DNA from 4 places in the Paenibacillus sp. FSL F4-0097 genome. Region 2 is predicted to be linked to each of the others. Evidence: predicted binding sites of a transcription regulator. Region 2 holds the regulator's gene; each other region holds the start of a gene.
What was found. The regulator Rex, encoded in region 2, represses fermentation and respiration genes when NADH is low (regulators of the CRP and FNR family bind a similar motif). The targets are predictions, from matches to a motif close to TTGTGAAATATTTCACAA.

Region 1 (5,832 bases), 2.3 Mb from region 2:
GGCACAGAAGGACAACAGTAAGCCCTGCTACTACAGTGTACACATTCACGATATCTGTGAACCCTGCATACATTTGCATATCCCCATCAATAGGCAACCCTTTGATAAAGCTTGCAAACACTACAGCCAAGAGGAATGGTGGAAGGAAGCTGCCGATAAAGATACAGGCATCCCAAGTTCTTTTCCAAGCTAATGAATCACGTTTACCTCTGAATTCAAAAGCGACACCACGCGCTATCAGAGCTAATAAGGCAAATACAAAAGGAATATAGAATCCACTAAACAGCGTTGCATACCACTCCGGGAAAGCCGCAAACATTGCACCCGCAGCTGTGATAAGCCATACCTCATTCCCATCCCAGAAAGGTCCGATCGAGTTAATCAGAACACGGCGCTCTGTATCATTTTTAGCGAGAATTTGTGTTTCCATCCCTACGCCGAAATCGAAACCCTCCAGGAAGAAGAACCCTATAAACAGAACTGCAATCAGCACAAACCACAATTCATTAAGAGATATCATGGGAACCCTCCTCGTTATATGGATCATTCGAATCGCCGTGATCGTTATCCATCGCATAAGGACCTTTTTTAATCACTTTAATAAACAATCCGACCAACACTAATCCTAGAATTAAATAAATCGTTGTAAAAGAAATCACGGAGAACAGAACTTGACCACTTGTAATATTAGGCGACACACTGTCTTCCGTTGTCATCAGTCCGAATACCGTCCATGGCTGACGCCCGAATTCGGTCATGACCCAACCGGCTGTATTCGCAATCGGAGGAAGCAGCAAGCCCCATAACATGAACCGCATAAACCAAGTGTTCGGACGGTCCATTTTTTTGCGCCACATTAAGTACATAGCGTACATTCCCAATACAATCATTAACGTTCCTGCTAGAACCATGATCCGGAAACTCCAGAATGTCGTACGTACAGGTGGAATATAGTCACCGGGGCCATAGGTTTGCTCATACTCCGCTTGCAGCTCAAGCATACCTTTAACTTCACCGGAAAATTTACTGTATGAAAGGAAACTCAGCATATAAGGAATTTGAAATTCTCCAGTACTGATTTGATTCTCTGGATCAATGTTTGCCCATACGGTCCAAGGTGCCGGGTCACCACTCTTACCCCACAGTCCTTCGGAAGCTGCCATTTTCATTGGTTGAGTTTCAACCAAATATTGCGCTTGGGCGTGACCAGCAACAGCTACACCAATAGAAGAAATAATCCCTACGATAGCTGCAATCTGAAAAGACTTCTTAAAGAAAGAAACCTCTTGTTTCTTCAATATTTTATAAGCACTAATACCTGTTACAAGAAAAGCACCTGTTGCATAAGCAGCCAGTACTGTATGTGGGAATTCAACCAGCAATTGTCCGTTCGTAATAAGCGCGAAGAAATCATTCATTTCTGCACGTCCATTATTTATCTCAAAACCCACAGGATGCTGCATAAAAGAGTTAGCCGCTAGAATCCAGAATGCAGATAACATCGTACCGAATGCTACCAGCCAGATGGACAGTAAATGTACTCGCTTGGATACCTTATCCCAGCCGAATATCCATATCCCAATAAAAGTAGACTCCAGGAAAAAGGCTGCCAATGCCTCAACTGCAAGTGGAGCCCCGAATACATCACCCACAAAACGTGAATAATCGGACCAGTTCATCCCGAACTGAAATTCCTGCAATATCCCTGTAACTACCCCTACTGCAAAATTGATGAGGAATAGCTTTCCCCAGAACTGCGCCATTTTTTTGTACTCTTCATTACCTTTTCTAACGTACATTGTCTCCATGATTGCAATCAAGAGCGCTAGTCCGATTGATACCGGTACAAAGAAATAGTGGAATATTGTCGTCGACGCAAATTGTATACGCGACAGCATTACTGTATCCATATTTGTCCCTTCCTTCTCCCCTTTTCGTTAATTATATTCTGTCAAAAATTTAAGCTTCTTTTTGTGATAAATGTCACATAAAGATAGTCATTTAACGGTGAAATTCAAATGATTTGTGACAAAGATCACAATTTAGCATAAAGAAAGCAAAAAAAATAAGACGGTTTACCCGTCTTGAGTGGTTCGTCGTTCTATTAAATGCTTGACTCATTTAGGTATTGGTTAGATGGAAATACCCTTCTTCAGCGATTTGAGATCGCCATTCGAATTAAGCAATTGGGGTAGCATCTTCGTGCTGCGAACCATTGGAGAGTCACATAGACGGCAAGAAGGCGCATGTTCAAATGCGAAATTATCCCTCATCCATCCGTTGCATCCCTCATTGGTACATGCCCAAATTGCGGTATTTTCTTCCGGTATTTCTTCCAAAGGTTTCTTCCGGTAGTTCATTGCCGTTCCTCCCATCCTGTAAGTCAATAGTGAGTAACTAGATATAAAAAGACCGTCCCAACTTTCACAAGCTGGGACGGTTTCTTCTATTATTACAGTTTTACAACGTTTTCGGCTTGTGGTCCACGGTTGCCTTGAACAACGTTGAATTCAACGCGTTGGCCTTCGTCCAAAGTTTTGAAGCCGTCGCCAGTGATTGCGCTGAAGTGAACGAATACGTCGCTTCCGCCTTCAACTTCGATAAATCCGAATCCTTTTTCTGCGTTGAACCATTTAACTGTACCTGTTTGCATGTGTGTTACCTCCACAAATTTAAATTAATATGTTCTTTTTATCTTCAAACAAAGAAAAAATTCACACATTGAAAAAGGTTGTATTACCAAATATGACAGCCCTTTTCAATGCGAGAATTAGGGACTAAATGTATGATTGATATCATATTACCACACCTGATTAGCAAAGGCAAGCAAGCATCCGAATATATCCGGTTTTGCCCTAATAAGTATTACCTTCCAATGTAAGGGCTGCCACTTAGTGTTTATTCCCTAAATAGATCCTTTTTCTGGCATAATTATCATGGTTTTAGAAAAATAGCTTTCCCAAAAACGTTACTTTTATCCGCTTTTTCAAGAAGGTACCCCCTCGGAATCGAAGGGGTAGTCCGCTCTACTTGTCGTAACTGCTATATCATTATATACCGACTTCCAGCATATTATTCCTGTGGTTTTTCAAGAAGTTTAACTGTTGCCTGTTTGGCCTCGCCGTTTCGATAGTAAGTAATTTTCAGATCATCACCGATCTTCGTATGATTATATAAGTACTTGCGAAGAGAAAGGGTAGATATGATGGATTGATCATTAAATTTGGTAATGACATCATTGAATTGCAGTCCAGCTTCCTTCGCAGGGCCAACGGCTTCTAGAACAACTACTCCATCCTTAACACTGTTCGGCAGGTTCAATTCATTGCGTTGATCTTCTGCTAGTGGAACGTACGGATTGTTCAAATCAACTGAATATACACCCAAGTACGAACGGGCAATATGCCCTTTTTCAGCCAGCTCATTAGCGATATCTATCACATGATTCGCAGGAATTGCAAAACCCAGACCCTCTACACCCGTATCTGAAATCTTCATCGTGTTAATTCCAATGACCTTGCCATCGAGATCCACTAACGCGCCGCCACTATTTCCTTCATTAATCGCCGCATCAGTCTGTATCACTTCTTGTTCCCAGTCATATACTCCATCCTGATTAAGGGATACGGGAACCATCCGTTCAGTATAGCTAACAATCCCCGAGGTCAATGTATCACCAAGTCCTAGCGGATTACCGATAGCAATGACCGTTTCACCTAGACGAAGCTTAGAGGAATCACCGAGCTGCGCGATGGTATCGATTCCTTTGGCATCAATAGAGAGTACCGCAATGTCGCTTACTTTATCCGTTCCAACGAGTGTTGCCTTACGGGTCTCTCCGTTCACTGTAACTACCTCGAGATTACCGGAGTCTTCGATGACATGATTATTGGTAATGATAAATGCTTTATTTCCTGTCTTTTTATAGATCACTCCTGAGCCTAGTGCGGACTCATCCAGAATGTTTAATTCTTCATTATCTTCTTTATGATTGATAATACTTACTACTGCAGGGCGAACCGTGGCAGCAGCTTGAATAATCCGGTCAAATGGATCACTACTGCTTGGGGCAACATTTCCAGTTGTTACAACCGGCTTTTGAGCAGTCTCATGACTCATCTGGCCTGTAAACATACTGAATAACAGAACTGCCACCACAGCGCTGACTAAGGAGCAAACGGCGGATATTTGCCAGGTAGATAGCCCTTTACGCGATCTGCGTACAGAATGTCTACGGTTAGCAAACGATCCCTTTGATGCTTCATCCCCTCTGGACCGCGAAACTTTAGTTGAATAGAAATCATCATCAAACAATCCCACCGAAAATCTCCCCCTTCTATTGCCAAGCGTTCACTGTTGTTAAGACCTGAACCTATAGCAACCACGTCCGAACCAAACCTCTGTAACCATTAGACTCCAAATATCACTAAAAAGTTTCACTTTATCCATTAACCCCACAAGAGTTTCGATCAATCGTTAGATTATGATAATCTTTTAATATATCTTCTCTATTAGGAATATTTTGCAACTTAAAAGACTACAATAAAATAGAAGTGTCCCTAAAATTTTAGCTTTGCTCATCACGCTTTTAATTGTATCACAGGCAACCTGCAATTCGGGATTTTCCTCAGCTAAAACACCTGCGAATTTTTTACAGTTTTCAGTTCTAATTACACTATAAATTCACACTATTAAAGGAGGATTAATTATGAGTTCTTTTTCAACAAGTATGGATTTAGTCGAGTTTATCGGTAAGCTTGGTGACTTAAAGGATGAACACTACCACATGACCCTTGCCTTTAGCGCAATGATCGAATTGATGATTGAAAAAGGCCTGATCTCCCGCCAAGAATTAGATCGCAAGACCGCTGAACTTGATCAGCTTATGACTGGCTCAGCTTATCCCATGGCGTAGGTTGATCATAATACGTATCACACAGTCTGAACTCACTATCTTTGAAAAAACAGCCCCGATCCTCCATTGCGCCGCGTACCGACATTTTTGCCAAATCCATCATATTGTGATCCCGGCTTAAATGCGCCAAATAGGTCCGTTTGGTCCGCCCTGTAAGAATTTCACTAAGCGCAGCTCCAGCTGCCTCATTGGAAAGGTGACCCATGTCGCCTAGGATGCGCCGTTTCGTATTCCACGGATAACGTCCCATTCTCAGCAATTCGATATCATGATTCGCCTCCAGCACCAATACATCTGCATCTGAAATTGCATCTCTTACCTTATCACTAACATAGCCCAGGTCTGTAGCTACACATAACTTCTCTTTTCCATCATAAAAATTGTAACCCACTGGCTCCGCTGCATCATGAGAAATCGCGAAGGATTCTACTCGCATACTGCCGAAATCCTTGTGCTGGCCAGACTCCATGATCATACGGTTATACTCCGGTATTTTACCAATTCCCTTCTCGATAGCTCCCCAGGTATTGGTGTTCGCATAAATCGGAAGATCGTATTTACGGGCCATGGCCCCGAGTCCCTTGATATGATCGGAATGTTCGTGTGTAACTAGAATCCCGTCTATATCATTACCCGTTAGTTCACGCATGGCCAACAGCTCATCGATCCGCTTGGCACTAAAACCTGCGTCAATCATAAGTGTTGTCTCCCCGTTTCGTACCACCGTTACATTGCCGGTAGAACCACTGGACAGTACTGTAAATGAAATCCCCATTTTCCTTACTCCTTCTACTCTGTTGTCTTAGGACTGATGATGTCCGCACTAATAGCATCCACATAATAGGCATTGCCGTTCTCCAGCATAAACCGCCACATCGGCGAAGCTACCTGACTTTCCGAGTTGAACAGCTCACCGT
Region 2 (5,832 bases):
TGGAGCTTGTTCCGCTCTTGGATGATGTTGTGCTTGTAGGGCATAATGTCGCTTTCGACTTCCATTTTTTACAAAATGCTTTAGATCGTTGTGGTTATTTGCCATTTCAAGGGCGGATTTTGGATACGATTGATTTTCTGAAAATTTGCTTTCCTTCGCTCACATCTTATCAGCTAGGCTCTGTCAGTGCTCATTTTGGAGTGACACATGATCGTCCGCATCAGGCAGATAGTGATGCACTTGCGACTGCTTTAGTGCTGTTGAAATGTCTGGAGGAGCTCTACGAGCTGCCGCTGCTTACGATCCAGAGACTCTGTGAGCTGTTTACCGAAGAGGATAGTGATCTGGGCTGGTACTTTGATGGTCTGCTGCGAGAGCGGGAAGCGGAGACGCTACAGCCCGAAGGTGATCTGACTTTCTATCGTCAATTAGCGCTTGCAGTAGGAGACTGGACGGAGTTAGCGCCACCTAGAGATGAGCATGTAGAGAATCCGCTAGCGAATTTATCTTTTACTGATTATATGGACGAAGTAACCAAACGACTTAGAGACACATTACCGCAGTATGAAAGCCGGGAAGCTCAGGATATTATGATCAATGAGGTGATGACGGCACTTGCCGAAGACAAACACCTACTGATCGAAGCGGGCACAGGAACCGGTAAATCGCTCGGTTATTTGTTGCCTGCCATTTATCAAAGCGTTCGCACCAATGAAAAAGTCATGGTCAGCACTCATACCATTAATCTGCAGGACCAATTGCGCGAGCGGGATATCCCTTTGTTAACGCAGGTAGTTCCTTTTCCGTTTAAAGCTGCTATTTTTAAGGGAAGAGGACATTATTTGTGTCTGCGTAAGTTTGAGCATAAAATTAATAAAAAGGACTTTATAAGCCCAAGGGAAGATGCGCTTACTGCAGCTCAGATGATCGTATGGCTCACTCAAAGTGAATCAGGGGATGATGAAGAGCTGAATTTAAGCGGCCGGGGCGGTGATTTCTGGGAGACGGTGGCAAGCGATACCGATTCCTGTCTGGGACGTTCCTGTCCTTGGTTCCGCAAATGCTATTATCATAGGGCCAAGCATGAAGCTGGGATTGCTGACGTGGTCATTACGAACCACTCCAAGCTATTCGCAGATGTTAAAGCTGGGCACCAGCTGCTTCCAGCTTACGAGCATCTTGTAATTGATGAAGCACATCATTTAGAAGATGTGGCTGGTAAACATCTTGGCATGCATATGAAGCATTTCACTGTGGCACACACGTTATCGCGACTGTATAAAGATAGCCGAAACGGACAGCTTCCTGCTCTGCGCCAGATCTTACAGTCGTCAGGCAGTGAAGAGGCTTCAGAATGGAGCGGAGTCATCGATCGGATCTACCCGGATCTGCTTACTGTCAAAGAAACCTGGGATGCACTCAGCGACAAGCTGTTCAGCCTTTTGCCGGAACGCAGTGATGCAGCAGCAGGGGAAGCGGGACAACTGGTTATGCGTTTGCTTCCCGCCCGTAAGTCGAAGGATTGGGATGAATTAGTTGCGCTTGAGAACACTATGAATCTGACGTTAAGCGACATCATCCGTAAGGGTGATAAAATGCTTAATGAGATGCGTGACCAGGAAAGCCAATCCTCAGCAGACAGTCTTGTTACTGATATTAGCGGTTTATTTAAGGATTTGGCTTCCATACGTGAGCAAGTAAGATTCTTTATGGGGCTGAATGACGATAATGTAGTATATTGGCTGGAGGCAAATGGAAATTACCGCAGCAAATCACTGCAGATGTATGCCGTCCCTGTGGATGTTAGCAGCCAGCTTAAAGAGTTGTTCTTCGATAAGAAAAAAAGCATCGTGCTTACCTCGGCGACGCTGTCTGTAGATAAATCTTTTCAGTTTATGATTGATAATCTCGGACTTAACGAAGCTGCGGAAGAGGGACGTCTAATGACCTCACTCCTTCCTTCTCCCTTTAAGTATCGCGAGCAGGCGCTTCTAGTTATACCGCGTGATTTTCCTAGTGTGAAGGGCAGTGTGGGCGATGCTCGATTTGTCGATACACTCGTACAGTCGTTAGCAGAAGCTGCCAAAACAACACGTGGGCGGATGCTGGTTCTGTTTACTTCTTATAAAATGCTGCGTCAGGTATATGATCCGCTTAAAGAGGCTTTGGCCTCACAAGAGATTACGGTGCTTGGTCAAGGCGTGGAAGGTGGCAGCCGGAGCAAGCTGATCCGCCGCTTTCAGGACAGTGCAGCATCCGTTCTGCTGGGGACGAGCAGCTTCTGGGAAGGTGTAGATATTCCAGGTGAAGCACTGACTTGCCTGGCCATCGTGAGACTTCCGTTTCAACCGCCGAATCACCCGTTGGCGGAAGCGAAGTCGGAGTTATTGCAGGCTCAGAAGAAGAATCCGTTCATGAAATTGTCTGTTCCTCAAGCGGTTATTCGCTTTAAGCAGGGATTCGGAAGACTGGTTCGCACGGCGCAGGATCGCGGAATAGTTATTGTTTATGATACAAGGGTTATTGAATCTCATTACGGGAAGTATTTCCTTTATTCATTGCCTGGTCCCAAAATGGAGCATATGCTGACTGATCAAATGGTCCCCCGCATAGCGGAATGGCTAGAGGATGGCGGCGCTTCTTAAAATGCTCGTCTTCAGTTTAGCTCCTCCTTATCCTTAAGGGCGGTAAGTTACAGTACCGCCCTTAATAAGGAGAGGTATACGTTTGAATATGGATTTTCACAAGAACATTACTATTTTTAGGAGGAAAAATATGAAATCGGATAAAATATCAGAAGCCGTTGTTCGCAGACTACCTGTGTATTTGCGTTTTTTGAATGATCTCCAGAATCGCGAAATATTAACAGTTTCCTCTCAGGAACTTGGACAAAAGCTTGATCTTAATCCCGCACAGATTCGTAAGGATTTAGCGTATTTTGGTGACTTCGGCAGAAAAGGTATCGGCTATGATGTAACGTATCTTATTGAGAAAATCCGTCATATCCTGAAGCTGGATCAACAGCTTAATGTAGCTTTAGTTGGAGCAGGTAATCTCGGACATGCCTTGTCTAATTACAATGCATATCTCAAAGATACTATGAAAATCACCGCTATATTTGATTCGTACGCTCCTAAGGTTGGACGTAAGATCAACTCCCTTACTGTGCAACCAATGGATGAACTAGGCAGCACGATTCGTGAGCAAGGTATTCGCATTGCCATTATTACCGTACCTGATTCAGAAGCTCAAAATGTAGCAGATATTCTCATTTCTTCTGGGATTGAAGCAATTTTGAACTTTGCCCCTGTGATTCTGAAGACACCACCGAATATCCGGGTGCATGCAGCTGATTTTACAACTGATCTGCAAAGTCTTGCGTATTACTTGCGGGATGGAAAGGAAGAAAGCGAACATGAACAACAATAAAACGATAATTAAGGGCGGGTATTTTCTGACTCCGGGAACGGATGAGCCGGTTCTGAGTGGATATATGACTATTGAAGATGATTTAATCACTTACATAGGAAAAGAAGAGCCTCAGATGGAAGCTGGAGTGCAAGTGGTTGATGGCAGCCGTCTGCTGTTCATGCCTGGACTTGTAAACACACATGGTCATGCGGCGATGTCTTTGCTGCGTGGATATGGAGATGATTTAGCGCTACAAGTGTGGCTTCAGGAGAAGATGTGGCCGATGGAGGAAAAGTTCACCGGTGATGATGTATACTGGGGAACCTCCTTATCTGTATTGGAAATGCTGAAGGGTGGAACTACGACCTTCCTCGATATGTATGATCATATGGACCGAGTAGCTGAGGTAGCTGAGTTATCAGGTATCCGTTCCGTATTGATGCGTGGTGTGATTGGGTTATGTCCAGAGGATGTACAGAATCACAAGCTTGCGGAAGCGATTTCTTTTGCCCGTAACTGGCATGGAAAGGCTGACGGTAGAATTACTACTATGATCTCGCCGCACGCCCCTTATACTTGCCCTCCGGACTTCCTGGTTAAGTTCGTGCAGGCAGCGCATGATCTGGATTTACCGATGCATACGCATATGTCCGAAACGAAACGTGAAGTGGAACAAAATGTGGCGGATTACGGGTTGCGTCCTGTAGCTCACTTAGAGAAGCTTGGAATGTTCACACGTCCCTCGATAGTTGCACATGGTGTTCATTTAAATGATGAAGAGATTGAGATCTTGGCTCGCCATAATGTGGGTGTCTCTCATAATCCGGGCAGTAATTTGAAGCTGGCTAGCGGAGTGGCTCGGGTTACTGATCTTCTAAAAGCTGGTGTGAAGGTGTCTCTTGGCACGGATGGCGCGGCAAGCAACAATAACTTGGATATGTTTGAAGAGATGCGGCTTGCAGCTCTCATTCATAAGGGTGTCAGCGGTGATCCAACGGCTGTTCCAGCTCCAGAAGCTCTACGTATGGCTACAGAATATGGCGCCCAGTCCATCTTTTTAAATAATGTAGGTAGACTTGCTGTTGGGATGAAAGCTGATTTCATTGCAATTGATATAGATCAGCCGCATTTGCTGCCACACACAGATCTGTTGTCTCATGCAGTTTACTCTGCTAGCGCTAAGGATGTTGAGCATGTGTGGGTGAATGGTAAACAGGTCATCAAGCATGGACAATGCTTAACCCTGGATGAGGAAGCTATCCGGCGTAAAGCGCAAGAAGCCTTCGAAGGTTTATTGAAGCGTTAAGTCTGGAGAATAACGAATAAATAATAGGCTGCGACTTTTTGCTTTTAGCAAAAGTTGCGGCCTTTTGTACATTTTAAGGCTGGGAAAGCTAGAAAATTATGAAATTTTGGATAAACACGCGGGTGTGTTATATAATCAAAAAAGATATATTACTAGAAAGGGAGCTGTACCTTGAAGAAAAGGAAAAAATGGATCCTCCTGGGGTCAGTTCTGATTCTGCTCCTGGGGTTTGGACTTATCCAGTTCTATGCCTATATTATGAAAGATCAATGGAACGAGCGGGATATCGCCAAGGATGTTGCCAAAACCAGAGCGGGTCTAACAGAGGTAACCAAAGCACAAAAATCGGTTTGGGATGAAAATGCAGTGTACTGGGTTTTAACAGGAAAAAATGAAGCCGGGACTGCTCTTATGGTCTGGGTCCGCTTTACGGTAGATGGAAAATTTGCTGAAGGCGACGACGCAGTGTTTGCTGAGGAACTAAGTAAAGGAACCTCAGAAGCCCAAATACGCGGCATTATCAAAGCTGATCTTCCGGACATAACGATTGAACGCTTGCTGCCGGGAGTATATAACGGAGAGTATGCTTGGCAGCTTTTTTATAAACAGAGCGGTCGGTATTATTATCAATTTTATCGGTTTTCGGATGGGTCCCGAATGGGTGAAGGTTACAGTTTACCTAAAAGTTAAGCCGAACATAAGGAAATTAAGGGTGGCAATGTAAACAAGCGAACTTATTATAAGTTCGCTTGTTTACATTTATTTGATGTACAAAAGTGATATACTAAGTGATATACTGAATGGGTGGTTATCACCGAATATTCTCTTAAATTCACATACAAAAATAGGCCGATTGATTAAAAATCAAGGCCGATTTTGTCGAAAACGAGGAATATATTTGGTATTGATGGAAATATTTAAAAAATTAAATTTTAAATATATTCACATTTATTTTGAAATTAGTATATACACCTGTGATATACTACTACTTGTAATTAGAACAGCAATAAGAGACTTCAGTCTCTCTGATGAGCTCTCAAGTAGCTATAAATTATTATACTGAGCTTTATATTTTGTCATCTTTGAGAGGAGGACGTTTCTTGAAATTACGTCTT
Region 3 (5,832 bases), 280 kb from region 2:
GTTGATTTTGTAAAAAGAAATAGCTTTGTTGGTTTTGAGAACTACGCTAGAGCCCTTAGTGATCCAGATGTTTTGACCGCATTAAAAAATACAGGGTATTACATGCTTCTATGTCTTATTATCGGGTTCTGGGTTCCGATCGCTTTTGCCATTATGATCTCGGAGCTGAGAAGGTTTGGGGGCTTTGTACGGGTAGCGGCTTACCTTCCTTTCGTTATGCCTGGTGTGGTTCTATATGGACTCTGGAGATGGCTTTATGATCCGGTGGGCCCAATCAATGCGGTATTAAGCACGCTTGGTGTGGACCAGGTTGCCTTCCTGACAGATACAAGGTGGTCGATGATTTCTCTTGTTTTTATGGAGACGTGGCAGCAGTTTGGATCAGGGATGTTAATATACTTGGCTGCTGTACTCAGCATTCCGCGGGATTGGTATGAAGCAGCTGAGATTGATGGGGCTGGTGTGTGGGCACGTATAAAGTACATCACATTGCCTTCGCTACGTAATTTGATCATTTTGATGTTGATATTACAGATTATCGGGACTTCACAAGGGTATCAGTCACAAATGGCGCTGCTTGATGGTGGGCCGAATAATACTACGCTTACCTATGCGCTGCTGATCGTAAAATATGCTTTTACGCGACTCGATTATGGAACAGCGACTGCGCTTGGCATGCTAATGTTCATTGTCCTAGGTGGTTTGGGCATTTTACAGTTCAAGCTTAACAAGGAGGACAACTAAGATGAAGAGCGCAGACAGAGGGATTCTCTCAGAACATGATTTGAAAAAAACAAGCAATAAGATCGTTTATGGCTTGATGTGCGTGGTTATTTTGATTATGGTGTTCAGCATGCTGTATCCGATCTGTATGACGTTATTTAACGGACTGAAATCGAATCAAGAGGTGAACTCATTCCCACCGCATTTTTTCCCGCAGGAATGGCACTTCAGCAACCTTAAGGAAGCGATGAATTACATTGATCTGCTGATGTTCCTTAAAAACACCATTTATATTTTTGTGGGGAATATGGTCGTGACACTAGTAGTATTGGGAATGTCTGCTTTCAGCATTTCTCGTATGAATGTCCCTTACAGAAAGGCAATTTATTTCTTTTTCCTGATGACATTGTTTATTCCGGCGACCAGCTATATGATTCCCAACTTTGTCAATCTAAAAGAGCTTGGATTACTGAATCAGTACGCTGCTTTTTGGCTGCCTGCTGGTGCGAATACATTCTATTTTCTACTCTTAAAGAACTTTTTTGATGGGATACATCCTGAAATTTTTGAAGCAGCGCGGATTGACGGTTCCTCTGAGCCGAGAAGCTTTTTCTCCATTGCAGTGCCATTGTCGGTTCCGATTTTTGCTACGCTGGCGATCTTTATCTTTTCTACAGCATGGAATGACTGGTTCTGGCCATCTCTGGTTATGCACAGTGAAGAGAAATATACGCTCGCGACAGCAATCTATAAATACGTTATTAATGTAAAGGCACTTAATACGAATATTAAATTCGCCATCCTATTTATCGTATCGTTGCCGCCGATCCTTGTCTTCCTGATCTTCCAAAAGTTCATTATGCGTGGCGTCGCATTATCAGCAGTTAAGGGATAAGCGCGGATCGACGGATTTAGTCACGGATCGTAAACATGCACATGAAAGGAATATAAATGCACCTCGTTTGTAAACGATTTCTCTTTTATGATCGATATGTAAGATAACTATGAATTGAAAAGGGGAGTTTCAATGCGTAAGTACTCTAGCGTGCTACTAAGCCTCCTTGTGGCCGGATCGTTGTTAACCGCTTGCGGCGGTAATAACAATAACGGAAACACGACAGGAAACAAGGAAGGGGAAGCGACTACTGCGCCAACGAATGCTGCAACAGATAATGCTGGCAGTGCTACAGCAGCGCCAACTGATGATATCACACAAAGAAAAGTGACCATCAAAATTCACTATCCAACCCCTGACCTAACCGAAGTTAGAGCACAGGAAGATGACAAGATCAAACGTTTCCAAGAGGAATATCCGAATGTTGAAATCGTCAAAGACGATTGGCAGTACAATGTAAGTGAAATCGGCATCAAAATGGCAGCGAATGAAGCTCCAACCTTCTTTAACACCTACGCTACAGAAGCAAAATTCCTAGTTGAAAAAGGCTGGGTAGCTGACATTACGGATCTGTGGAATAAATACGAATTTAAGGATCAAATTAACCCGGTTCTCCAAAATCAATTTATCATTGACGGTAAAGTCTTCGGCGTAACTCAAAAGGGTTATGTAACAACCACAATGATCAACAAAAAAATGCTGGACGAAAAAGGCGTTGCTGTTCCACCTATGGATTGGACTTGGGATGATATGCTGAATACCGCCAAAGGCGTAGCTGATACCAAAAAAGGTATTTCCGGTATTGCTCCAATGGGTAAAGGGAATGAAGCAGGTTGGAACTGGACCAACTTCCTGTTCGAAGCTGGCGGTGAAATTCAGAAGATAGAAGGCGGTAAGGTTGTAGCTACTTTTAATTCTGAGGCTGGGATTAAAGCGCTGGATTTCTACAAGAAACTTAGATGGGAAGCAAACGCGATTCCTCAGGACTGGGCACTGGGCTGGGGTGATGCTGTAGGCGCATTCCAACAAAGTCGTACAGCAATGGTAATGGCTGGATCTGACGGTGTTATTGAGCAAGCGTTGAATCAAGGCGGTCTGAAACCAGAAGATGTACTTACGTATCCAATGCCTGCAATGGAAAAAGGCGGAAAACACACCGGGGTACTTGGTGGTGACTACCTTGTAATCAATCCAAATGCAACACCAGACGAGCAAGAAATGGCATTCCGTTATATTACATTTGATTACTTCTCCGATAAAGGTCTAGAAGCACTGGATGCGGTTCTGCAACAACGTACAACGGATGGTAAATACTTTATTCCGCCGCTCTTAGATTACTATTCTGCAGATTCTGACTTCGGCAAGAAAACGAAAGCTGTGTATGATAAATATACAAATGTATATCAATACAGCCCTGATATTTTAGGTTTGCTGGACGGTAAACCGGAAGCGCAATACAATACACAGGACTACTACGCAACCATGTCCAATGTAATTCAAGAGCTGTTCTCCAAAAAAGGAACAGATTCCAAGACACAGCTTGAAGCTGCTGCCAAAACAGTGCAAGAGAAATTCTTCGACACAATTAAAGTAGAATAGCTAGGAAGAACAGAACCGGCTCCATAGGAGTCGGTTTTTTTATGTTTATATTATTGATATTTTTATAAATCAACACGACGGGGGGCATCCGACTATTTTTTAGAGGCCAATGGAAAAATAGAGTGTCAACAAAATTAGATTTGCTTTTTTAAAATATTTTTGCGAGCGGAAAGGTAGAAAATGGGTATCAGTTCTTGTCTTTTTAAACATAAACTTTAAATTTAAGGAATAATAAAGCATAAATAATGGTAAAAAAGCTATAATATGATTGAATGAAAGCGCTTTGAAAACAAATCAAAAAAACTTTATACTTTGTGAAAGATTTCACTATACAAGGTGGAAATGATGTGATAAGATAAATGTGTAGAGAAAAACAACCTAAAAATTGACAGGAGGACGAGGGAGATGGCAGTTAAGAACGAAGTCGCCGCCCAAGTTAAACAAACTACCGCTGAAGAGTATATTCAGACTTTAGTGGATAAAGCGAAAAAAGCACATGAGGCATTCATGGCGCTGGATCAAGAGCAAGTTGACACAATCGTTCATGCAATGGCGTTGGCTGGACTCGACAAACATATGTACCTCGCTAAATTGGCTGTAGAAGAAACTGGCCGCGGGGTTTACGAAGACAAAATTACTAAAAACATCTTCTCGACAGAATATATCTGGCACGGAATTAAATACGATAAAACAGTAGGCGTTATTGAAGACAATGCTTATGAAAGCTTCCAAAAAATTGCTGAGCCCGTCGGAATTGTAATGGGTATCACACCGGTAACCAACCCTACATCCACCACGATGTTTAAAGCGTTGATTTCGATTAAGACACGGAACCCTATTATATTCGGTTTCCACCCATCTGCGCAAGAGTGTAGTGCAGCAGCTGCTAGAATTCTTCATGATGCGGCTGTAAAAGCTGGCGCACCTGAGAATTGTATCCAATGGATTGAAATGCCAACGATGGACAAAACAAACGCTTTGATGAACAACCCTGACGTTGCACTTATTCTCGCAACAGGCGGTTCTGCAATGGTAAAAGCAGCTTATAGCTGTGGTAAACCAGCTCTTGGCGTAGGTCCTGGTAACGTACCTGCATTCATCGAAAAGAGCGCGGATATCGATCAAGCCGTAACGGACATCATTCTTTCCAAAACATTTGATAATGGTATGATCTGTGCTTCCGAGCAAGCTGTTATTATCGAAGAACCAATCTTTGATCAAGTGAAAAAGAAAATGATCGCTAATGGCTGCTACTTTGTTAACAAAGAAGAAGCTGCCAAACTTACTAGCGGCGCTATGAACGTTGATAAATGTGCGGTTAACCCAGCAATCGTTGGACAATCCGCAGTGAAAATTGCTGAAATGTGCGGCATTCAAGTTCCTGCCGGCACTAAGATTCTGGTAGCAGAACTTGAAGGTGTAGGCACTAAATATCCATTGTCCGCTGAAAAATTGAGTCCTGTGCTTGCTTGCTACAAAGTTAAAAACGCAGATCAAGGTATCGAACGCGCAGCACAAGTTGTTGAATTTGGTGGTATGGGCCATAGTTCGGCTATCCACTCCAACAACGAAGAAGTAATCATGAAGTTCTCCAACCGTCTGCAAACAGGACGTATTCTCGTTAACTCGCCTTCCACTCATGGTGCGATCGGCGATATCTATAACACTAACATCCCTTCGTTGACGCTGGGCTGCGGATCTTATGGTCGTAACTCCGTGTCGCAAAACGTTACAGCAATCAATTTGATCAACGTGAAAAGGGTGAATCGTCGTACCGTGAATATGCAATGGTTTAAAGTACCTGACAAGATCTATTTCGAAAAAGGCGCTACTCAGTACCTGACCAAAATGCCTGATATCACACGTGTCGCAATTATCACTGACCCAATGATGGTTAAGCTTGGATATGTTGAGAGAGTTGAACATTACCTGCGTCAACGCCAAACTCCTGTAGCAATCGAAGTGTTCTCGGAAGTTGAACCAGATCCATCAACAACTACAGTTGAAAAAGGTACTGCAATGATGAACAGATTCCAACCGGACTGCATCATCGCACTTGGCGGTGGTTCCCCAATGGATGCTGCAAAAGGAATGTGGTTATTCTATGAACATCCAGACGCAGACTTTAATGGTCTGAAACAAAAATTCATGGATATCCGTAAACGGGTTTACAAATTCCCTAAACTTGGAAACAAAGCTAAGTTTGTAGCGATTCCAACTACTTCGGGTACAGGTTCGGAAGTAACATCTTTCGCAGTTATTACCGATAAAACAACTGAACAACACACTAAATATCCTTTGGCTGACTACGAGCTAACTCCAGACGTAGCTATCATTGATCCAGAGTTCGTATATAGCTTGCCAAAAACTGCTGTAGCTGATACAGGTATGGACGTATTGACACATGCCATCGAAGCTTATGTATCTGTTATGGCGAGTGACTACACGGATGGTCTGGCAATTAAAGCAATCCAATTGGTATTCCAATACCTTGAAAAATCGGCTCTTGAAGGCGACAGAGTTGCCCGTGAAAAAATGCATAACGCATCAACACTTGCTGGTATGGCCTTTGCTAATGCTTTCCTGGGTATTAACCACAGCTTGGCGCATAAATG
Region 4 (5,832 bases), 3.1 Mb from region 2:
GAGAGCTGGGTGAAGAAGATGGAGCGGAGGAGGCAGCAGATAAGAAGAACATGAGTGTATTTGAGGCTCCAATTCAAAATGTGGAAGGCTGGAAGTTAGTACTCAAAGTACCGAATTCAAGTCTATCGTTAGCGGTGATCAAAACCCAGCGGACTGCATTGCTGGTAGGTGTTCTTATCGGTAGTGCGTTTATCGTCTTTCTGGTGCTGCTTGCTTCTTCCATTATTCGTCCAATTCAGTCGCTTCGCCAGGTAATGGAAAATGTGCAGAACGGCAACCAAACCATACGAGCAGATGTTACGCGCTCGGATGAGATCGGCGATCTTGGACGAAGCTTCAATGACATGCTTGTTCAATTATACGCTGTGGAGCAGGACCGAAAGGAGATGGAACTCAGACTGATTCATGAGCAGATCAAGCCGCACTTTTTATACAACACATTGGATACGATCCAGTGGATGGCAACGGAACATGGAGCAGACAATGTGGTGGAGATGGTGGAAGCGCTTAGCGCGTATTTCCGATTAGGGCTTGGCACAGGCAGTCCCTACATTCTGCTTGATCAGGAGTTGTATCATGTCGAGAGTTATCTTCATATTCAAGGTGTGCGATATGAGGAGATTCTGGACTACGAGCTTCGATATGATGAAAAGCTTGCTCAGTGCCAAGTCGTTCGCTTCATGCTGCAGCCTTTGGTGGAAAATGCGATTTATCACGGGATTAAGCCACTTGGGGATCAAAAGTGCAAAATTTCGATTACAGCATATAAACAGGCCGATTATTTGGTCATTAAGGTTGAAAATAATGGGGTTATGATTCCCGAAGAGAAGCTTGAACAGATGAATCAAGCCCTTCTTGATGATACATATGATCGTTCTGCCACAGGCTTTGGGCTATACAGTGTAAACCATCGCATTCGACTAGCTTACGGAGTGCCATATGGCCTTGCAGTGAAGAGCGAAGATGGCATTACCGTTATGGTCATTCGAATACCTTTGGACGGGGAGTGGAATGAAGATGTGGAAGATTGTCATCGTCGATGATGAAACGATCATTCGCAAAGGCTTGCGACAATACATTGAGGAGAGTCCGTATCTTTTTGAGGTTGCAGGAGAAGCGAAAAGTGCAAACGAAGCATTGAATATGGTGGAGGAAGCCCCACCACATGTATGTCTTGTGGACATCAACATGCCGAATATGAATGGGCTCGATCTGATGAATATATTGCGCGAACGCTGCCCGTCGGTTCTGGTTGTCATCATCAGCGGGTACGATAACTTTGAATATGCGCGTCAAGCCGTGCAACTGCAAGCATTCGATTATGTATTGAAACCTGTGCCGAAGAGTGATCTGAACAAGCTGCTTCATCGGATCGATGAGCATCTTCAGGCAAAATATCCTTTGCATTCACATGAAGGCAGGGTGGATAAAGAGCAGGAGCTTCCCGGGTATACAGGGGATGGAACAGTGCTTATCCAAAAAGTGACCGAGTATATTGACAGTCATTATCAGGATCCGGAGCTGTCTATTACTCGAGTAGCAGCGCTATTTCATATCAACCAAACCTATCTTAGCAAGCGAATGAAGCAAGAAATCGGTGCTTCATTCCTTGACTATGTCACCGAGCTTCGGATATCGAAGGCGAAGGAGATTCTGGATGACGTAATGCCGAATATCAAAATCGGGGATCTGGCCGTGAAGGTAGGGTATAAGAGCCAGTACTATTTTAGTCGTGTGTTTAAAAATAGAGTCGGCTCAAGCCCCTTAGAGTACAAAAAGCATCCGTTCGGTTATGGGTAGGAGGGCTATTCTCGTCCCTCTGCAGCATGCCATAGATGCTATGCTCGGAGTCGCCTTCTATCAAAACGGTTGGATTTTAAACATGAGCGAGAAGATGAAGTTAAAGCATCCGATTGTGCAATATTTTTATGAACTAAGGCGTAGTACATTATAAAAATAAATAAATTCATTGAATATTCAAGAGCAGATAAAATGTCCGGAAGTGTCTTAGGGCTCCTCATATAAGTTTGTTCACACTGTCTACCCACGCATGTGGAGAGTGTCGCTCTACTGGTAAGGAAGGATACAGTGCTATGAGATCCTTATATTTATTGGACTTTACGGACAACTATGAGAAAAAATGTTGTTAAAGGAGATGGCATCATTGCCGTCTCTTTTTTGTTTCACTTTTTTAGTATTGCTCTGACTCTGGTTCCCGCTACGGCATCCTACGATCACAAGCATGAAAGACTGAACGGGAATTAGCATTGATGCTACTTTGTTTATATGTTTAATGCCTCTCTACTCTGTTAGGTGACGGGCATCATAGACGTACTTACGTGAGGTTGCTACGATGTTCCATGGAAATTAAGTGAAAGTGATCACAAGAAATTAAAGAAGGAGTTATTTATCGTGAAAAGAATCGTAACACTAAGCACCCGCAAACTGATGGATACCGCAAAACACGGCGGATGCGGCGCATGCCAGACCTCTTGCCAGTCCGCTTGCAAAACTTCCTGCGGCGTTGCAAACCAGAAGTGTGAAAATGCAATGAACAGATAGGATTCGGAATTTTACCGCCCATTGCTCTGCTGATGGGCGGCTATTTTTAAGAAATGGATACTATCCCTAAAGGATGGCAAGGCCGTTTCTACTTGTGTGCAAAAGGAGCTTGATTAGTAAGTATGATTCATCAATATAAACTAAACGGATACAATATCGTGCTCGATACCTACAGTGGCTCGGTGCATGTTGTTGATGACCTAGCATATGAAATTATAGCGGATTATGAGAAAACCTCTGCCGAAAAAATCGTGACAACGCTGTTGGAGAAATATAAAGATGATTCAAGCATTTCCGAGAGCGACATTCGAGAAACCATCGCGGATATCGAGGCGCTTAAAAATGATGGTCAGCTTTTTACAAAAGATGAGTATGAGAACCTCTCGCTTGATTTAAAAAAACGAAAAACTTATGTTAAGGCACTCTGCCTCAATGTTGCGCATACCTGTAATTTGTCATGCGACTATTGCTTCGCTAGCCAAGGGAAATACAACGGAGATAGGGCAATCATGAGCTATGAGGTTGGACAAAAAGCTATCGATTACCTGCTTGAAAATTCGGGTCATCATCGAAACCTGGACATCGACTTTTTCGGCGGGGAACCGCTCTTGGCCTGGAAAGTGGTTAAACAGATCGTAGCTTATGCAAGAAGCAAAGAACAAGAATACAAAAAGAAGTTCCGCTTCACCTTCACGACGAACGGGATGCTGCTGAACGATGAGGTCACCGAGTTTTTAAATCAGGAAATGTACAATGTCGTATTAAGCCTGGATGGAAGAAAAGAGGTTCATGACCGGCTTCGCCAAACGGTTAACGGAAAAGGCAGCTACGATCATATTCTTCCGAAGTTCAAGGAATTCGTTCGTAAGCGCGGGGACCAAGAGTACTATGTACGAGGAACCTATACCCGTAACAATGTTGATTTCACCAATGATATATTTCATATCGCAGACCTTGGTTTTGACAAAATCTCGATGGAACCGGTCATCTGTGATCCAAGGGAACCCTATGCACTTACCGAGGAGGACCTCCCGGAGATATATAACCAGTACGAAATTCTCGCGAAGGAAATGATCGGGCGTGGTGAGCAAGGCAAGGGATTTACCTTTTATCATTACATGCTTGACCTCTCGGAAGGACCTTGCATCCAGAAAAGAATCACGGGCTGTGGTTCAGGAACCGAATATCTTGCTGTCACCCCTTGGGGAGAGCTTTTTCCTTGCCACCAGTTCGTAGGGGATGAAGAGTACAGCATGGGAAACCTCTGGGATGGCATCACAAAGCCAGAGCTGCAATGTCAATTCCAAGAGAGCAACTGCTACTCGAAGCCGGAATGCAAGGACTGCTGGGCTAAACTCTACTGCAGCGGCGGTTGTCCTGCCAATGCGCTGCACGCGACAGGTTCCCTGGTCGGAACCTATGACTTCAGCTGTGACGTCTTCCGCAAAAGAGTCGAATGTTCCATGATGGTGAAGGTTGATGAATCTATTAGAGCGATGGAAGGGCAATCTAGCTAGTTAACGTAACGGACGAATAAACTATAACCGAGAAATAGACACTTCAAAATAAGGTGTTATTTCTCGGTTTTTTTGTACGGAGAAGAAGGACTGTAAGACAAGAGAGACTATCAGTTTCTGCAAAGGGCAGATCACTGATTGTCTTTTAATTTGAATCTATAGAATGAATTCCACGCGATAGGTTGGTATATCGTTGTTCTAGCTATGTATTATTTGATGTCTACATAGCACGATGAATGACACCTGAAAGCGGACCGAAGGATAAAATCTGGGGGTCAGATATTGCCTCAGGCCTCCATTTTATTGGACGTCGTAGGTACGTGTCTATATCTGAATAATAAATCCCTTCAGGGATTTTGCATAAAAAATTTGCAGATCTATGTAGTATCTATTTAAATGAAAATAACGATCTATTCCAAAAACAGAGAGTTATCTCCCACTATCACTTCACTAACCTTCCCCCAACAACTCTCCAACAGAAACCTCCAATGCTTTCGCAATGGCAACCACCTCATAATCCTGCACAAGTCTATATTGACCTTCCAATCGCGATAAACTGGTTGGACTGATGTCTAAACCGAAGGTTTGCAACCTGGCAAGGAAATCCTTTTGCTTCATTCGCTTAGCTTTTCGAATAGCTACAACTCGGGTTCCAATGATATTTTTGTCACCCGGGGGCTCTTTGCGATGCCTCATTTTGGTGTCACCTCACAATTTAACTAAATTGTATGCGAGGTAAGTATTGTTTTAATGCGGATATCGAATTAAAATAAGATAAACCGATAAACGCATTAAAATTTCCATACATCGTCTACAGATATAGCTTTTCCCGGAAGGTGGGGGTGCAATGCAACATCTGATGTGCAAATATGAGGAGGAAAAGCGCAAGCTGAATGAACTCGGACAGCAATCACTGGAGCAGGGAATTCCGTTAAGCAGCAATGAAGCGGTTCAGGCCCAGAGTCGTAAGGTTGACGAACTGATTAATCGGATGTACCAAGAAAAAAACGGACATGCAGCGTCATTTCGTTTGAGTTTCTATCTTGGAGGGGATATGTTGAGCTTTCCTGCATGGTTTTTACAGACGATTCAAGGTCGAGTGGATGAGGTGACCGCACTGATTGAACATCAATCCGAGCCTAGGCATGTTTTTGAAGAAGAGCGCAAAGCTTTTCAAACGTTGTTTGACTCCATGGACATTGCACGTATGCCAGAGTTTGAGCATTGGGAGGATAAGCTTCAATCGAAGCAAGCTGTTCTTTATGAACGTCTATATCTTCAAGGACTAAAGGATGGCATGCAGCTTGCAAATGCCTTTACTGCCCCTTCAGTTCTCTCGGACTAAGACATGTCCTGCGGGTAGCGGAGAAGCACATAGGTATCGGAACCAAAGGGGATATATGCATATCTTATCTTCGGACTGTCAATGCGACAGTCTTTTTTTCTATATATATATTTGGAATTTTTGTTTTTTTAGATGCTGTTCATCTAAAAAGAGGGCAGACCTTCATTCATGATTTGAATAAAGGGATATCTTCCCATATTGTCGAATAACCATACATATTGTAAATCTATATCAGACGAGGTTTTGCTATGTTTAAAGCGCTATTGTCTCTCTTTAAAAAATCCGACACTAAGCCACCACAGGCAGTGCGTAAGGCACAAACTCCCAAGTCGAAACCGAAGGTTGCTTCCACACGAATTGGAGAGTTAGGTGAGCATAAAATCAATATTCAACTCGACCAGTTACCTA

Region 1: the regulator Rex is predicted to act here: its motif matches at 1,972-1,989, upstream of MHH86_RS30940 (cytochrome ubiquinol oxidase subunit I).
Region 3: the regulator Rex is predicted to act here: its motif matches at 3,530-3,547, upstream of adhE (bifunctional acetaldehyde-CoA/alcohol dehydrogenase).
Region 4: the regulator Rex is predicted to act here: its motif matches at 2,370-2,387, upstream of scfA (six-cysteine ranthipeptide SCIFF).

The regions. Positions count from the first base shown of each region.
Region 1 covers NZ_CP151965.1:6,904,240-6,910,071, forward strand. Annotated here, with positions in the region: gene cydB (cytochrome d ubiquinol oxidase subunit II) at 1-520, opposite strand, end outside; gene MHH86_RS30940 (cytochrome ubiquinol oxidase subunit I) at 507-1,910, opposite strand; gene MHH86_RS30945 (cold-shock protein) at 2,133-2,360, opposite strand; gene MHH86_RS30950 (cold-shock protein) at 2,453-2,653, opposite strand; gene MHH86_RS30955 (trypsin-like peptidase domain-containing protein) at 3,073-4,320, opposite strand; gene MHH86_RS30960 (hypothetical protein) at 4,709-4,915, shown strand; gene MHH86_RS30965 (MBL fold metallo-hydrolase) at 4,884-5,690, opposite strand; gene yycI (two-component system regulatory protein YycI) at 5,705-5,832, opposite strand, start outside.
Region 2 covers NZ_CP151965.1:4,596,887-4,602,718, reverse strand. Annotated here, with positions in the region: gene dinG (ATP-dependent DNA helicase DinG) at 1-2,645, shown strand, start outside; gene MHH86_RS20625 (redox-sensing transcriptional repressor Rex) at 2,776-3,429, shown strand; gene MHH86_RS20620 (amidohydrolase) at 3,416-4,717, shown strand; gene MHH86_RS20615 (DUF5590 domain-containing protein) at 4,889-5,407, shown strand; gene MHH86_RS20610 (hypothetical protein) at 5,818-5,832, shown strand, end outside.
Region 3 covers NZ_CP151965.1:4,879,208-4,885,039, reverse strand. Annotated here, with positions in the region: gene MHH86_RS21995 (sugar ABC transporter permease) at 1-744, shown strand, start outside; gene MHH86_RS21990 (carbohydrate ABC transporter permease) at 746-1,618, shown strand; gene MHH86_RS21985 (extracellular solute-binding protein) at 1,751-3,217, shown strand; gene adhE (bifunctional acetaldehyde-CoA/alcohol dehydrogenase) at 3,623-5,832, shown strand, end outside.
Region 4 covers NZ_CP151965.1:791,725-797,556, forward strand. Annotated here, with positions in the region: gene MHH86_RS03475 (sensor histidine kinase) at 1-1,043, shown strand, start outside; gene MHH86_RS03480 (response regulator) at 1,018-1,800, shown strand; gene scfA (six-cysteine ranthipeptide SCIFF) at 2,413-2,562, shown strand; gene scfB (thioether cross-link-forming SCIFF peptide maturase) at 2,685-4,079, shown strand; gene MHH86_RS03495 (helix-turn-helix transcriptional regulator) at 4,530-4,775, opposite strand; gene MHH86_RS03500 (hypothetical protein) at 4,927-5,424, shown strand; gene MHH86_RS03505 (nuclease-related domain-containing protein) at 5,673-5,832, shown strand, end outside.